Methylomagnum ishizawai: one gene and its partner. The protein of the gene in region 1 binds, or shares a complex with, the protein of each later gene. Links are inferred from orthologs where the notes say so. Each region holds a gene or a part of one and is shown on either strand. Other genes may lie near its edges. The genes, in order: recB and recC.

Region 1 (8,359 bases):
ATGAACACGATCCAGGATTTGAGCCAGGATTTGCTGATCCGCCTGACCCAGTTGGACTACGACCGCGAACTGGCCCTGCTCGCCACCACCGTGCAGGACGGGCGCGAAACCGCGCTGGGCGTGGCCCGCTACGCCACCAACCCGGATGGACGCACCGCCGAATTCGCCCTGGTCATCGCCGACGGCTGGCAACAGCACGGCCTGGGCACGCGCTTGATGCACAGCCTGATCGAAGCGGCGCGGGATAAGGGTTATGTGGCTTTGGAAGGCGAGGTGTTGGCGAACAATACCAAGATGCTGGGCTTGATGAAGAAGCTGGGTTTCGCCAGCCGGATCAGCCCGGAAGATGCGGGTTTGATGTGGGTCAGCAAGGCGCTTTTATCCGGGGCGTTGAATGAATAGCGGGAGTGGCGAGTTGTTCTTTTTATTGTCAAAACTATCGGACTGTATTTTGATTTGCGTGCGTTATTCGTGACATTAAGCGGATTATTTTCCTAACATCCCGATTCAGGGTGTTAGGCAGGTCCGCCGCTCACAGCCGTTCGACGAAGATGTTGTCCAGGGCCCGCCCGCGCCCGTCCATGCTGATGGCGACGCCGTGCTCCTTCAGCTTTCCCGTGAAGGCGTCCGAAGTGAACTGGCAGCCTTGGTCGCTGTTGAAAATCTCCGGGGCACCGTAGGCACCCAGCGCCTGTGCCAGGCAGTCCACGCAGAAGCCGCTGTCCAGCGTGTTCGAGACCCGCCACGCCAGCACCTTGCGCGAGTACCAGTCGATCACGGCCACCAGGTAGACGAAACCGCGCGGCAAACGCACGTAGGTGATGTCGGCTGACCAGACCTGGTTTGGACGGTCGATCTCCACGCCGCGCAGCAGATAGGGATAGATTTTGTGCCGGGGATGCGGCTGGCTGGTGTTCGGCCCCGGCGCCATTCCCGCCAGCCCCAACTTCCGCATCAGCCGCTGGACCCGCTTGCGGTTGACCCGGTGCCCCAGGTCGCGCAGGTGGCGCACCATCCGGCGGCTGCCGTAGAACGGATGCCGGGTGTATTCCGCGTCGATCAGCGCCAGGAGTTCCAGGTCCCGGGCGCTGGGCTCACGCTCGCGGCGGGGCGCGTACAGCGCCGAGCGGGACACCCCCGCCAAGGCGCACTGACGGCTCGGCGCTAATGGCCCTCCCCGGTCGATCCAGCCCTGGCGTTCCCTCAGTGGCCGATCCCGGACTTTTTTTTCAACCAGTCCAATTCCATCTTCAGCCGCCCGATCTCCGAGTACAGCCGCTCGGCGCTCGCCGACTCGTCCACCACCTTCGGACCCCGCTTGGCCTCGAACAGGCTTCCCGCCTGCTCCTGGAGTTCCTTCTTCCACAGCCCCACCTGGGTCGGATGCACCCCGAACTCCTGGGCGATCTGGTTGACCGTGCTCACCCCCCGAATCGCCTCCAAGGCCACCTTCGCCTTGAATTCCCCACTGAACACCTTGCGTTTCTTCTCGCTCACTTTTGACTCCGGTTTCTCCACCGTCACCATCTTAAATGACTGTCCGGAAAACGGGGTCCACTATAAAGTCCCTCTTCCGCCACGGACTCGACTTCCTTCGCAACACCGTCTTGAACCTCGCCGAAAAATTCGCCAACTTCATCTGGGCTTTGAAGATTTTGTCCTGTACTTAGGCCTTTTTGTTTTTCCGAAAAAAATTCCGAAAATCATTCCTTCCCGGCGGGTTTCGCCCTCCCCGGCTTGCGGTTGTAGACCCGTTCCGTAATCTTTGGATCGGTGTGCCCTGCCCCGGCCCGGCGCTCGGCTTCCTCGGTGTCGGCAAGTGTTCAACAGGGCTGCGGAATGGACGCGACCGGGATCGCATCGGCTCCGCCAGGACGAAAGGGGAAGCGGTTCGAGCCGATATTTATGGGATGGCAGGCTCGCCCTGGGATTTAGACCTGGAAACCGCGCCTTGCCCGCCTACACCGGCTTCCGGGTCGAAGGGTCGAAATGGAAACCGGCATAATACCGGCCTTTGTCGAGGGGAGTGAGCCGGGTCAAGGTGGCCCAGACTTCAAGGTCCAGGCTGGGTAGCTTCATCCGTACCACGCTACCGGCCTCCAACAGGGGGTCGCCGTTGAAATAACCCCCACAGCCATCCAGAGACAAATCCCGCACGCATAATTGCGGCGAGCCTCCTTGCCGGAGGACCAAGGCGGTGGACCTGAAAGGCCGACGATAATGTTGTCTACGATTTGCATACATGACACCCTCCTTTTATAGCGATTTTATAATGATTATTGAACGTCAGCGAGCCATGCATCCCTGGAATGACTATAACCGCGCCCGATAAGGGTTTTGGCAAGACTTTCATGACCCAAAGCTTATTTTAACGCATCCCTAATCGGACCCATATATGGCCATCTCGCCCAACTCTGAATTCAACGTCTATCAAGCCGAACTCTCCGGGCTCACCCTGGTCGAGGCCAGCGCCGGCACCGGCAAAACCTGGACCATTTCCGGGCTTTACACCCGCTTGATCCTGGAACCCGGCTTGAGCGTGGATCAAATCCTGGTCGTGACCTATACCAAAGCCGCCACCGCCGAGCTACAGGACCGCATCCGCAAGCGTCTCAGGGACGTACTAGCGGCGTTGGAAACCGGCGATGCCAATGGCGACGAATTCTGCCGCGCCATGCTCGAATTCCACCTCCCCAACAAAGCGTTGGCGATCCGGCGCTTGACCCGCGCCATCGGCGGTTTCGACCAGGCGGCGGTGTTCACCATCCATGGCTTCTGCCAGCGGCTCCTGAGCGAGAGCGCCTTCGAGTCGGGCAGCGATTTCGATTGCGAAATCCTGCCCGACGAAACCGAGTTGCTGCGCGAAATCGTCGATGATTTTTGGCGGTGCGAAGTCTATCCCGCCGCGGAAGCCTGGGCCGGGTTCCTGCTCGAACAAAAGCAATCGCCCGATCTTTGGCTGGGGGAAATCGCCGGGCATGTCGGCAAGCCCTTTTTGAAAGTGCTGGGCGCGGAGGACCGGGCCGACACGGCGGCGCTGGAAGCCGCCTTCCACGCCGCCATGCGGCGGACCGCCCTGGCTTGGCATCGAGACCGGGCGGGCATTGCGGCATTGCTGCTGAATCATCGCGGCTTCAATGGCAAGAAGATCACCGCCGCCAAGCTCAAACTGTGGCTGGCCGAGGCCGACGCCTATCTCGCGCCCTGGCCGCTGGACGGTACGGCGGGCCTGCCTAGCCTCGCCCTGCCCGAAGGCATCACCAAGCTGGGCGCGGCCACCCTGGCGACCTGCATGAACAAGGGCCACGAGCCGCCGCAGCATCCGTTCTGCGAAGCTTGCCAAGCCCTCATGAGCGCCGCCGAGTGTTTGCGCACCGCCTATGCCGCCCGGCTCTTGGCCTTGAAACCGCGCTTGCTGGACTTCTGCGACAAGGAATTAGTACGGCGCAAGACCCTGGCCCGCGTGTTCTCCTACAACGATTTGCTGAACCGGCTGGCGACGGCGCTGGACGCCGGACAGGGCGAACGGCTGGCCGCGACCATCCGCCGCCGCTACCAAGCCGCCCTGATCGACGAATTCCAGGACACCGACCCGGTGCAATACCGCATCTTCCGCCGGGTGTACGGCGATGGCGGCCAGCCGGTATTCTTCGTGGGCGATCCCAAGCAGGCGATCTACGGTTTCCGGGGCGCGGACGTGTTCAGCTATCTGGAGGCGCGCGGGGCCGACAACATCCGGCGCGGGACGCTGATGCGCAACCAGCGTTCCGAACCCGGCTTGATCCGGGCGGTGAACGCCTTGTTCCTGGGCCGGGAGCGCCCGTTCCTGCTGGACGATATCCCCTACCCGGAAGTCGCGCCCGCCCACCGCGCCCGCGAGCCGCTGCGCATCCCGGACGATGGCGGCGAACCCTTGCGTTTCCTGATATTGCCCGCCGAGCAGGATAAAGAAGGCGATCCGGTTCCATTGGGCAAAGGCACCGCCGCCAGCCTCGCGGCGGAAGGCACGGCCCACGCCATCGCCCGGCTCTTGCGTGGCGCGGCGGCGGGCCATAACCGCCTGGGCGAGCGCCCGCTCAACGGCGGCGATATCGCCGTCCTGGTGGCGACCCACCACCAAGCCCGGCAGGTCGAGGCGGCCCTGCGCCTGTGCGGCGTGCCCAGCGTGCGCCAGGGCCAGGACAATGTGTTCGAGAGCGGCGAAGCCTTGGAATTGGAACGGGTGCTGCTCGCCATCGCGTCGCCGGGCCGCGAATCCCTGATGAAAGCCGCCCTCGCCACCGAAGTGATGGGCTATAGCGCCAACGCCATCCACCGGCTGCAACAGGACGAACCGGGCTGGGAAAAACTGTTCGAGCGCTTCCAGACTTATCATCAGCTCTGGTTACGCGAAGGTTTCATGCCCATGTTCCGGCGCTGGTTCGAGGAAACGGGCGTCACCCGGAACCTTCCCGACTACCGCGACGGCGAACGCCGCCTGACCAACCTTTTGCACCTCGCCGAACTACTGCAAGTCGAAAGCCGCCGCAAAGCCGGTATCGACACCTTGTTGACCTGGTTCGGCCATACCCTCCGCCAAACCGCGAAAGCCGGCGAAGCCGCCCAACTGCGCCTCGAAAGCGACGCCCAGCGGGTGAAGATCGTCACCGTCCACACCAGCAAGGGCTTGGAATATCCCATCGTGTTCTGTCCCTTCGTCTGGGATGGGCGCTTGATGCAGCGCCTCGCCACGGCCATCCTGTTCCACGACGGCTGCGAGCCAGTGCTGGACCTGGGTTCGCCCCAGATCGAAACCCACCGCGCCCAGGCGGTGTTGGAGGAAATGTCGGAGAAGCTCCGGCTGTTGTATGTAGCGCTGACCCGCGCTATCTACCGCTGCCATGTGGTGTGGGGCGATGTGCGGAACGGGCGCGATCCGGGCGAAGGCTTGCATACCACCGCCCTGGGCTGGCTGTTGCACGGCAATCCCGGGATCGACGTCGCCGCAGATCCCGCCGCCGCGCTGGCACAACGGCTCGCGCAAGGCGGCCATCCCCTGATCCTCAAGGATGTGCAAGCGTTCGCGGCCAAACTGGACGGCGGGGCCAGTGTGGAACCCCTGGATTGCGCGCCATTGAACTATCGCGCCGCCGACATCGACCCGGCCCCGGAACCCGCGGCCCGTGGCTTTTCACGCAAAGGGCTTTATCCCAGTTGGCGCATGAGCAGTTTCACCGGGCTCGCCACCGGCCGCCACAGCGAAGACCCCGATTACGACCTGTCCGCCGAACCCGACACCGACGACGAAGTACCGGCCAGCGATTCCATGTTCGCCTTCCCGCGCGGGGCCAAGGCCGGGACGTGTTTGCACGCCATCCTGGAGGATTGGGATTTCACCCATCCCGACGGCGACAAACTGGGCGAATGGGTGAAACGCAAGCTCAAGGCCCACGGCCTGGACGAAGCCTGGACCGCCACCGTCCGCAAGAACATCGAAGCCCTGCTGGCGACCCCGCTCAACAAGGAAGGCGTGCGCTTGGGCGCGATCCCGCCGGAACAGCGGCTGGTGGAAATGGAATTCACTTATACGATCCGGGGCGGTTCGGGGCGGCGGTTCCAACAACTGTTGGAAAACCCGGAGCACGGCTGCGACCCGCGCTTCGCCCAGGCGGCGCGGCACCTGGATTTCAAGTACATCGAAGGCTATATGAAGGGCTTCATCGATCTGGTATTCGAGGCGGGTGGGCGCTATTACCTGGCGGATTACAAATCCAACTGGCTCGGCAACGCCTATGCCAAATACGCCCCGGCCCGCTTGGGCGCGGCCATCGCCCGCGACCATTATTATCTGCAATACCTGATCTATACCGTGGCTCTGCACCGCTATCTGGGACAACGGCTGCCGGGCTACGACTACGGGCGGGATTTCGGCGGGGTGTTCTACCTGTTCCTGCGCGGCATCAAGCCGGGGCAGAAGACCGGGATTTACTGGGATAGGCCGGGGTTGGCCTTGGTGGAGGGATTGGATGGGGTGATCGGATAGCGGGATGTCCCGCCCCACCGGATTGGTTTACCCTATCCCCTGGTATTCATCGGAGGTCGCACCATGGCAAACATGGAACCCATCGGTTTTCTTGTGCGGGCATCGGGGGAATCAGACCGCCTTGGCCGGATATTGGCCCACGCCAAACGGGTCTTGGGTGCGCGGGATAAAGCATCGGAATGGCTGCACCGCCCCAACCGCGCCCTGGATGGCACGACTCCCCTGGCCTTGCTCGACACCGACAACGGCGCGGCCTAGGTCGATGACATGCTGGGGTGGTGGGGGAACACGGGGTTTTCAGTTGATCCGGGCTTGGTGGTTATGCCAAACGGCGCACGGGGCCGGGGCGTTCGATGGCGAGGATGCCCGGCGGTATGGCGGGCGCTGGAATCACAAGGAAAGTGCGGTCGTCTATACCGCCGCGACCCAATCCCTGGCGGCACTGGAAATCCTGGTCCATACGGATAGCGGTTTGCTGGCGGTAGAATATCTGGCGGTTCCATCCGCGATTATTCCCACCGAAACCAACGATCTCCTCAATCCGGCGCACCGGGATTTCGCCCAGCTGCGGATCGGCGAACCTTCCAACTTCACCTTCGACCCACGGCTCCGGCGCTGAACCCAGCGGCGTTATCCCTCAAAATCCCCTTCGCCCATTAAATCGAACACCAAAGTCACCGTCTTGCCGGTCTTGGTGTTGGTGGCGGTGAAGGTGGCCGCGCCGCCCTCCATCCCCACGCTCTCGATCTCGACCGGCGGATCGTCGTATTCCTCTTCCGGGATATCCAGTTCGTCCATCAAGGATTGATTCTCCTCGGCGCTCAGTTCCATATTGCCATCTTCGTCGATACGCATCGCTGCTACTCCTTAAAATTCAAAAAAGCCGAGGGATCAAGGCCGGTCCCGCTTACCAGGAGCGCACGTCGCCGGTATCCAGATGCACGAAATCATGGCGTGGATAATAACCGACTCCGCCCTGTTGCAGCGCCAAACCCACCCGGCGGATGGTGTGGGTATCCACGTCGGTCATGCGGATGTCCACCGCCTTGCCTTCGATATGCATGGAATGCTCGGCCACGCCGTGGCTGATCTTGCGGAGCCAGCTATTGGTTTCGGGCGAGCGGTAGGCGGAAATGATCTTGAACGTGCCGTTGCTGCCGGTGAAGACCGACACGGCGAAGAGAAGGTCCAACAAAGCCGGGTCCATGGGCCGGGACACCTCGGCGTGGTGGTCGCGCAGGAAATAGTTGAGGCGTTCCAGGAGACGGGCATCGTATTGCTGCTCGGGACAGCACAGGATGTTCATCTCCTCGTCGGTATTCACGTTATGGAACGAGAGCAGGCGTTCGCGGCTGAAGCTCTTGGCGACGGCCTCGGCGGAGGGCAACAGCATCGCGCCGACGGCGGCGGCACCCGCCCGCTTAAGGAAACCGCGGCGCGACAGGCCACGGACCGGAAAATCCTGGCGGTCCAGGACGAGTTTGGATGGGTTGCTCACGGGAAGTCCTCTTCGATGGAAAAGAAGCAAGCGGTCTTCGCATAAGCATCGAGGAATTCTCCGTAGCCCCCTGACACAAGCGGGTGCGGTTGGGCGGGGAATTCTTCGATACTTGGGCGGGAAATATTTCCCTGGTCGAAAGCCGGGCACTTTACTTGGAAAGCCACGGCAGGATCAACCTTTAATTGCGACGAACTACAAAGCACGAACCGCGCCACCCCGGAACCGGCCCGCCGTGGACCAAGGACTCCGGGAATGGACAAAAACAGCATGAAAAACAATGGATTGGCGGACAATCAGGCTATTTCCGCGATGGCGTCGAAATCCGGCACGGCGGGGTGGATTGCAGGACCGGGCCGGGCCGGGCCGCGCACCAGCCAGCGGGTGGCGAATCCCGCCGCCCGGGCCGCGTCCAGTTCGGCGACGATATCGGACAGGAACAGGATCGCGCCGGGTTCCAGGCCGATCTGGCGGGCGATTGCCCGGTAGGCATCCGGCGCCTGCTTGGGGCCGGTGCGGGTATCGAAATAACCCGAGAACAAGGGCGTCAAATCGCCATATCCGGTATGGGCGAACAGCAGTTGCTGAGCCTGGACCGAGCCGGAGGAAAACACGTACAGGGCCAGCCCCGCCGCGTGCCACTCCTTCAACTTCCGCGCCGCATCCTCGTAGACATGGCCGAAGAACGCGCCGGAACGATAGCCTTCTGCCCAGATCATCCCTTGCAGCGCCTTGAGCGGCGGGGCTTTGCGGTCTTCCGCGATCCAAGCCAAAAGCTGGGCGATAGCCCGTTCACACTCCGGCGCGAAACCGCCCAACGCACTGGTTTCGTCCAGCAA
Region 2 (8,006 bases), 950 kb from region 1 along the record:
AAATCGTCCACAAGAATGATATCCACCGGAGTATGGTCGATTTGCACTACTTGCAGCGGAAAATTGGCATTAGGGAATTTCCTGGCGGCGGGTAGGAACTTGTTTTTTGCCTTTTCCTTGTACCCTCTTTTCATAAGCCTTTCCTTTTCGGGTATTTTTTCAATCCGGGATTGAATGGTACTGGCGGCGGGCGGCTTTGTGCCGCATAAATCACAGCGGTGGTTGATTTCCTTGATGGTTTCCTTAACGGTCGGGCGTTGTATTGTGAGGTAATAGTTATTGATAACTTCCTCGACGATAGCGTCGGCAGATTTGGAAAGGCGGCTTCCATTTGTTTTCCAACCACGCTTTTTGGGAATCAGGGTGGATAGGCTTCTGAAAGCGGTATATAGGGTTATCCAACGATAGAGGGTGGTGGGATGAATCCCCAACGCCTTGGCGCGGGAGTCAACATCGTGGCGTTTAAGGTTCGGATGCTTGATCAGGGGTTCGATAGCGGCAAAACGTTGCTCGGCGATCTTCCAGTCCGCATCGGCGATTTCGTCTATATCCACCTCGGGGCGAGGGGGATCGCCAGTTTCCAAAGATTCCATAGGCATCAAATCGCCTATGCATAAGGGGCATTTGCGCCCCGTTTCAACATTGATGGCTAGGATCGATTCAAAATCAATGACATCGCTGATACGATAGACCACACCGTCACACCCAACTAAATTGCCCTCCCGAATATCAATCTTCTGGCGCGATAGCTTGAGACCGGTCGGTGCCGATTGGGCATTCTGGTTTTTTTTACTCATTGCCGGGAATCCAAAGCATGGTGGAGTCGTTTAAAGGACCCGACATATCGCAATCGAGTTGACGGACCGCCAACAGATGCCATATATGGGCGACATTCTCCATTGGGTTCTCGCCCATGCTGCTATTAGTAAGAAGCTGGTGAAGCGGGATACGGCCAGCCTGAAGGACGATCTCGATAACCGCCCGGCTTTTCTCGTCGCCGAACCTCATTCGTTTATAACGGTCAAGATCCCTTATGTTTTGATACGTCCGGTCTCTAATTCGAGTTTCGTCATGAATATGGAAGTCCCAGCCAAGATCGCTGGCATATCTCCATGCAGCCTTCCATTTGGGAAGCCATTCCCGCCAATGAGCACGCCACTCCTTTTCCGGTTTAATCTCGACCAATTTTGGCTTGGAGTAGCAGGAACCCGGTCCGTAAACGACCAGGAAGTCAGGCGTGTACTTGTACGTCCGACCTTTCGTGGTTAAAAATGGAATTTGGCATGGTTGTGGAACCACCCGCTGGACAGCGAGGGAGAATTCCTCGCGGATCACAAAGTCCCGCTCCAGCGTGGACTCGAATTGGATCGGCGTTTTTCCACGGAACATATACACGCCGGATACGCTGCGGCGGGTAGGGCCAATTTTGCGTACCTGGGAAACCTCAACACAGTCGCATTTATTTTCGGTATTTTTAGACACGGTCGCAGCTATTTCCGGTAAATCTGTTGCAGCTATTTCCGGTAAAGCATAGCTAACTGATTGAATTTTTCCTATGTCAGTCGCATCTATTTCCGAAAGTCACAGCGGCGGCAATCCCAAGCCGGGGGAAATCTCGCTGGCGCACAATGGCGTGTTGTTCCTCGACGAACTGCCGGAATTCGACCGTAAGGTGCTGGAAGTCCTGCGCGAACCCTTGGAAACCGGGGCCATCACCATTTCACGGGCGGCGCGGCAGGTGGATTTCCCGGCCAAGTTCCAATTGGTCGCCGCCATGAATCCTTGTCCTTGCGGCTATCTGGGCGATGCTTCGGGGCGCTGCCGTTGCTCGCCCGAGCAAATCCTGCGCTACCGGGGGCGGATTTCCGGTCCCTTGCTGGACCGGGTCGATATGCATCTGGAGGTGCCCCGCGTCTCCCATGAAATGCTGCGCCACGGCACGCCCGGCGGCGAGGAAACCAGCGCCACCCTCCGCGCCAGGGTGACGAAGGCCCGCGCCCTGGCGCTGGAGCGCAGCGGGCGGCCCAATGCCTGGATGACGCCGCAGCAGGTCAAGCGGGTGTGCGCGGTCAGCGACGAGGGCCACCGGCTGTTGGAACACGCCATCGAGAAGTTGGGACTATCGCACCGGGCCTATCACCGCATTTTGAAACTGGCGCGGACCATCGCCGATCTGGCGGGGACGGAACAGATTTCGGTGGCGCATTTGAGCGAGGCGATTGGGTATCGGAAGTTGGATCGGGGGGCCAAGCCGGGGAAGGCTTGATTGCATCAAACCAACCTTGGAGAAATCAAAGCGATATGGGCCAGACCAGCCGATGCTTATCGAATTCGACCCCGCCAAAGATAAGATCAATATGGACAAACACGGCATTTCCCTCGCTTTCGCGATGGACTTCGTATCGCATTCTTGAGTGGCGATATCGAATACTTCAAGTTCAGGAAGCGCCGCAGCCCCTTCGTCTGGTACGAAGCCCACCGCCAAGGATTGCTTTAACCCACCGCACCCTTCCCCCTATGCTCCGCCTCTACCAAGCCGACAAACTCGAAATCCTCGCCCAACTCCTGGCCCAACAACACCGCCCGCCGTCCTCCCCGTTCCAGCCCGACGTCATGGTCGTGCAAAGCCTCGGCATGGGCCGCTGGATATCGCTGCGGTTGGCCGACCAACTGGGCATCTGCGCCAATGTCGATTTCATCCTGCCCGCAGCCTTCATCTGGGAACTGCGCCGCCGCTTGTTCGGCGAACTGCCGCGCCGCTCGCCCTTCGCCACCGAGGTGCTGACCTTCCGCATCATGGCTTGGCTGGACCTACCCGAGAACCTCGAACGCGCCCCGCGCCTCGCCGGGTATCTCCAGGGCGGGGGCGAGTTGCGCCGCTTCCATCTGGCGGCGCGGATCGCCGATGTGTTCGACCAATATCTGATGTACCGGGAAGACTGGATCAGCGCTTGGGAAAACAATCAACTGCTGGACCTGGACGGCGACGAGGCTTGGCAGGCGCTGCTGTGGCGCGATCTGGTGGCTGGTGAAACGGCGGCGCATCGGGCGCGGTGGATGCGGCAATTATTGGCGCGGATCAAGGCGGTGGGTTCCGGGGAAAAATTGCCCGATAGGTCGCGGCCCGCCCTGCCGGAGCGGCTCAGCGTGTTCGGGGTATCGGCCTTGCCGCCGATGTTCACCGAACTCTTGAAGGCGCTGGGAAACTATTGCGATGTGGCGCTCTACACCCTCAATCCTTGCCGCGAATACTGGGGCGAAATCCGGGATCCACGTGAAATCGGCAAGCTGGCCGGGGAGCGCCGACCCGAGGATTTATACCTAGAAGTGGGACATCCCCTGCTGGCCTCCTTGGGCAAGCAAGGCCGGGAATTCTTCGACGCCCTGGCCGACACCGCCCAGCCCGACGACCATTTCGACGAAAACCCCGAGCGGGATACCCTGCTCCACCTGCTGCAAGCCGATATCCTGGAATTGATCGACCGCAAGAACACCGAAAAAGCCGAAATCGCCGCCGCCGACCGCTCCGTACAAATCCACGTCTGCCACTCGGCCATGCGCGAAGTGGAAGTCCTGCGCGACCATCTCCTGGCTTGGTTCGACGCCGACCCCAGCCTCCAGCCCGGCGATGTGGCGGTGTTGACCCCGGATATCGAGAAATACACGCCCTATATCGAAGCCGTATTCGCCGGGAGCCGCACCGCCACCCGCATCCCATTCAGCATCGCCGACCGCGGCTTGGCCCACCGCCATCCCTTGTTGGAAAATTTCCTGAGCCTGTTGGATCTGCACGAGAGCCGGTTCAGCGCCGATGCCACCCTGGCCCATCTGGAACAGCCCGCCATCCTGCGCCGCTTCGGCCTGTCCGCCGACGATCTGCCGCAAATCCACGCTTGGGCGCGGGCGGTGGGTGCCCGCTGGGGCCGCGACGCTGCCCACAAAGCCGCCTATGAATTGCCGGAAACGCCGCGCCATACCTGGCGCGACGCCGTGCAACGCCTGATGTTGGGCTATGCGCTGCCGTGTGAAGTGGCGGGTTCGGCCCCGCCTTTATTCGAGGGCGCGATGCCGTTCGACGATATCGAGGGCGGGCGGGCTTTGATCCTGGGCGGTTTGGCGGAATTCCTGGAAACCCTGTTCGAGTGGGCCGAACGGCTGAAGGGCGAGCGTTCCCCAGCGGAATGGGCCGAAACCCTGAACCTGTTCATCGACCGGATGTTCGACCCCCGCGGCGACGACGAAGCCGTCCTCGCTCAATTGCGGAATCATATCGACACCCTGCGCGACACGGCGGAACAGGCCCGCTTCCGCGACCCGCTCGCCGCCCGCACCGTGAAAAGCTGGCTGGCGGGACGGCTCGGCAAAGCGGCGGGCACACTGGGTTTCCTCACCGGCGATGTGACTTTCTGCGCCATGGTGCCGATGCGCAGCCTACCGTTCCGGGTCATCGCGCTGCTGGGGTTGAACTACGACACCTTCCCGCGCAATTTCCATCCGCCCGGCTTCGACCTGACCTCGCGCCATCCGCGCCGGGGCGACCGTTCGCGGCGTTTGGACGACCGCTACCTGTTCCTGGAAACCCTGCTGTCGGCCCGCGAGCGGCTGTATCTCAGCTATGTGGGACGCGGCATCCGCGACAACAGCGAATTGCCGCCCTCGCCCCTGGTGTCGGAATTGGTCGATGTGGCGAAGCAAAGCGCGGTGTTGCGGCTAGCGGATGGGAACCCCGGCGATTTGGCGCAACATCTCGTCACCGTGCATCCCTTGCAGCCGTTCGACCCGGCCTATTTCAAGGGGGATGGGCGGCTGCCGGGGTTTTCCACGACTTGGCTGGACGCCGCCCGCAAGATTGGCCGGGGCGAAAAAAACCCGGTGCCGTTGTTCGAGGCCGAGCTGCCGGAACCGGAAGATGAATGGCGGACGCTCGACCCCGACAGCCTCGTGTATTTCTACAGCAACCCGGCCCGCTATCTGTTGCGGCGGCGGCTGAACCTGACCCTGGAAGAAGCCGACGCCGGTTTCGATATCCGCGAGCCGTTCGCCCTGAGCTACGACGCCCGCGACACCATCCGCCGCGATGTGCTGCACGCCCTCCGCCAAGGCCGGGCCGGGAGCAGCGCCCTGGCGGTGGCGGAAGCCCAAGGCTTGTTGCCGCACGGGCCGGTCGGTTTGGTGCTGCATGGGCGGGAGCGCAGTTTGGTCGAGACTTTCGCGCCGGAGTTGCTGGATGGCCTGGACGCGCCGCGTTTGGCCCCCTTGCCGGTGGAATTGGCGGCGGACGGGCTGGTGCTGCGCGGGTTCCTGGCCGGGGTGTCGGCATTGGGGATACTGGAATATGGCTTCGACAGCCCCAAGCCGCACCAACTGGTAAGGCTGTGGCTGCGGCATCTGCTGCTGTGCCTGGCCGCGCCGGAGGGGGTGGAAAAACGCTCGGTCCTGCGCACGCCGCAAAAAACCATCGAACTTGGGGCAGTCGCCGACGCGACCACCGAGCTGGCCCAGCTATTGCGGACCTATGCGGCGGGATTGCGCCGTCCGCTGCCGCTGTTTCCGAAAACGTCCTACACCTACGCCAAGGCGTTATTAGCCCCCTCCAAGAAACTGGCCGCCCTCGACCCGGCAGCCCTGCGGGAGCAGGCGCTGGAACAGGCCCAGGGGGTGTGGGCGGGTTCGGATTTCGTGGGGGGGGAAGGCGGCAACGCTTACTACCAAGCGGTGTATCGGACCACCGATCCTTTGGACGGGGAATTCGAGCGCTTGGCCGTGGCGGTGTTGGGACCGTTGGTACTGGCGATGGAGCAAGCCGGATAGGCCATTCCGAATTCGCGCCGGTTCCCAAGCTTTGCCCGGCATGCGCCTCCGGTCCGCTAACCCGCGTCCTGTCCCCTCAACTCGAAATACTGCACGCTGAACAAACCCGCCTCATCCCGCCAACAACCCATCGCCCGGAACCCGGCCATGACCGCCAAGGCCCGGAATTCCTCCACCGTGTACTTGTAGCAATTCTCGGTGTGGATGGATTCCCCGTCGGCGAAGCCCAAGGATTCGCCCGCCACCCTGACCCGCTGGGCGCCCCGGCTGACCAAGTGCATTTCGACCCGGCACTTGCGGGTGTGGTAGAAGGCGTAATGGTAGAACCGGCCCGGATCGAAATCGGCCTGCAAAGCGTGGTTGATACGGCGCAACAGGTTCAGGTTGAACTCGCGGGTCAGCCCCTGGGCGTCGTTATAGGCGCGGTGCAGTTGTTCCGGCTCCTTCCGCACATCGACCCCGATCAACAACCCGCCAGCCGGGGCCACCAGCCGGGCCACCTGCCCCAGGAAGGCCAGGGCTTCGCCGGGTTCGAAATTACCGATGGTCGAACCCGGAAAGAACACCACCCGCTTGTGATCGCCCGGCGGCAAGCAGGACTCCAAGAGGTCCAAGCCCTGGCCATAGTCCATACAGACGGCGTGTACCCGCAATCCGGGCCGCTCGGCGACGAGGCCGCGGGCCGCACCCAGCAGGTATTCCCCGCAAATATCCAGCGGCAAGTAGAGACGGGGCCGCAACCCGTCCAGCAAAAGCCGCACCTTGCGGCTGGCCCCGCTGCCCGGTTCGATCAACACGCAATCCCGGCCCACGGTCTCGGCGATGGCCGCGGCTTGGTCGCGCAGGATGGCGGCCTCGGCGCGGGCCGGATAATACTCTGGTGTCGCGCAGATCGCCTCGAACAGGGCGCTGCCTTCCCGGTCGTAGAAGAACTTGGACGGCAGGCGCTTGTGCGCCTGTCCCAGCCCCGACAAGACCTCGGCCCGAAAATCCGCCGCCCCCGCGGCTTTTTGGGTGAAGCGCAGCCACTGGGTCATGGCGCGTCCCCGGCCAGACGGATGCCGGTGAAGGGCCAGCGATCTCCCGGATAGAAGAAATTGCGGTAGCTGGCCCGGATATGGGCGCGGGGCGTGGCACAGGAACCGCCGCGCAACACCATTTGGTTGCACATGAACTGGCCGTTGTATTCGCCCAGGGAACCCGCCAAAGGCCGGAAGCCCGGATAAGGCGCGTAGACGCTTTGGGTCCATTCCCAGGCAGCGCCGAACATTTGCGCCGGTCCTTCCACTGGAGCCGCCACGGCCACCGCCGGGCGGTAACAGCCCGCCTCGCGGAACTGGCCGGCGATCTCCAGCCCGGCGGCGGCGGCCTCCCATTCCGCTTCGGTGGGCAGACGGCAGCCCCGCCAGCGGGCGTAGGCGTCGGCCTCGTAGAAGCTGATATGGCAGACCGGCTCCTCCAAATCCAAAGGCTCCAACCCGCCCAGGCCCATCCGCCACCACGCGCCCTCGCGCCATTCCCAATACAGCGGGGCGGTCCAACCTTCGCGCCGGACCTTGGCCCAGCCATCGGCTAGCCAGAGTCCGTGGCGGCGGTAGCCATCGTCGCGCATGAATTCCAGATACTCGCCGCCCGTGACCAAGCGCGAGGCCAGACGGTAGCCGCGCAGATAAACCGCATGGCGCGGCATCTCGTTATCGTAGGCGAAGCCCGCGCCCGCATGGCCGATATCGCGGAGTCCGCCCGCGTAATCCTGCCAGCGCCAAGCCGGAGCCTTGTCCCCGGACCGGGCCGGAGCTTCCCGGTACGCGGGCCGCAAGGGATTGAGCGCGAAGTTGTATTGGATATCGGCGAGCAATAATTCCTGATGCTGTTGCTCGTGATGGATGCCCAACAAAGTGCGGGCGGCGACCTCTTCCCGCGCCGATCCCGGCACCGCGTCGAGCAGCGCCGCCATGGCGGCATCGACCTGGGCGCGGTAGTCCATCACCTCCCCTACCGTGGGCCGGGACAGCACTCCGCGCCGCTCCCGCGGCCAGCAAGCGCCCACGGTTTGGTAATAGGAATTGAAAAGCTCGTCGTAACGGGCATGGAAAACCCGGTAAGCATGGGCATAGGGCCGCAGCACGAAGCGCTCGAAAAACCAAGCGGTATGGGCCAGATGCCATTTCGGCGGGCTGACATCGGCCATGCCC

What was found.
Region 2: the proteins of recB (region 1) and recC are in contact, whole or in part, in a cryo-EM structure (PDB 5MBV), measured with the Escherichia coli proteins. The link is inferred for Methylomagnum ishizawai from one-to-one orthologs.

What each region holds. Positions count from the first base shown.
Region 1 is NZ_FXAM01000001.1:2,940,443-2,948,801, forward strand. The notes cover bases 2,015-6,222. They hold recB (exodeoxyribonuclease V subunit beta), read left to right. Parts: upstream 2,015-2,395; coding sequence 2,396-6,022; downstream 6,023-6,222. Other genes in these bases: B9N93_RS12980 (PilZ domain-containing protein), read right to left, coding at 2,015-2,244; B9N93_RS12990 (MbcA/ParS/Xre antitoxin family protein), read left to right, coding at 6,086-6,222. Outside these bases: B9N93_RS12965 (bifunctional acetate--CoA ligase family protein/GNAT family N-acetyltransferase), read left to right, coding at 1-402; more of B9N93_RS12980, read right to left, coding at 1,960-2,014; more of B9N93_RS12990, read left to right, coding at 6,223-6,280; B9N93_RS12995 (RES family NAD+ phosphorylase), read left to right, coding at 6,324-6,641; B9N93_RS13000 (hypothetical protein), read right to left, coding at 6,653-6,877; B9N93_RS13005 (YcbK family protein), read right to left, coding at 6,930-7,520; B9N93_RS24740 (hypothetical protein), read right to left, coding at 7,517-7,816; mtnC (acireductone synthase), read right to left, coding at 7,817-8,359. UniProt on the Escherichia coli protein: A helicase/nuclease that prepares dsDNA breaks (DSB) for recombinational DNA repair. Binds to DSBs and unwinds DNA via a rapid (>1 kb/second) and highly processive (>30 kb) ATP-dependent bidirectional helicase.
Region 2 is NZ_FXAM01000001.1:1,993,832-2,001,837, reverse strand. Bases 2,157-6,011 are described here. They hold recC (exodeoxyribonuclease V subunit gamma), read left to right. Parts: upstream 2,157-2,517; coding sequence 2,518-5,811; downstream 5,812-6,011. Other genes in these bases: egtD (L-histidine N(alpha)-methyltransferase), read right to left, coding at 5,868-6,011. In the rest of the region: B9N93_RS08945 (Mu transposase C-terminal domain-containing protein), read right to left, coding at 1-797; B9N93_RS08940 (TnsA endonuclease N-terminal domain-containing protein), read right to left, coding at 790-1,482; more of egtD, read right to left, coding at 6,012-6,848; ergothioneine biosynthesis protein EgtB, read right to left, coding at 6,845-8,006. UniProt on the Escherichia coli protein: A helicase/nuclease that prepares dsDNA breaks (DSB) for recombinational DNA repair. Binds to DSBs and unwinds DNA via a rapid (>1 kb/second) and highly processive (>30 kb) ATP-dependent bidirectional helicase.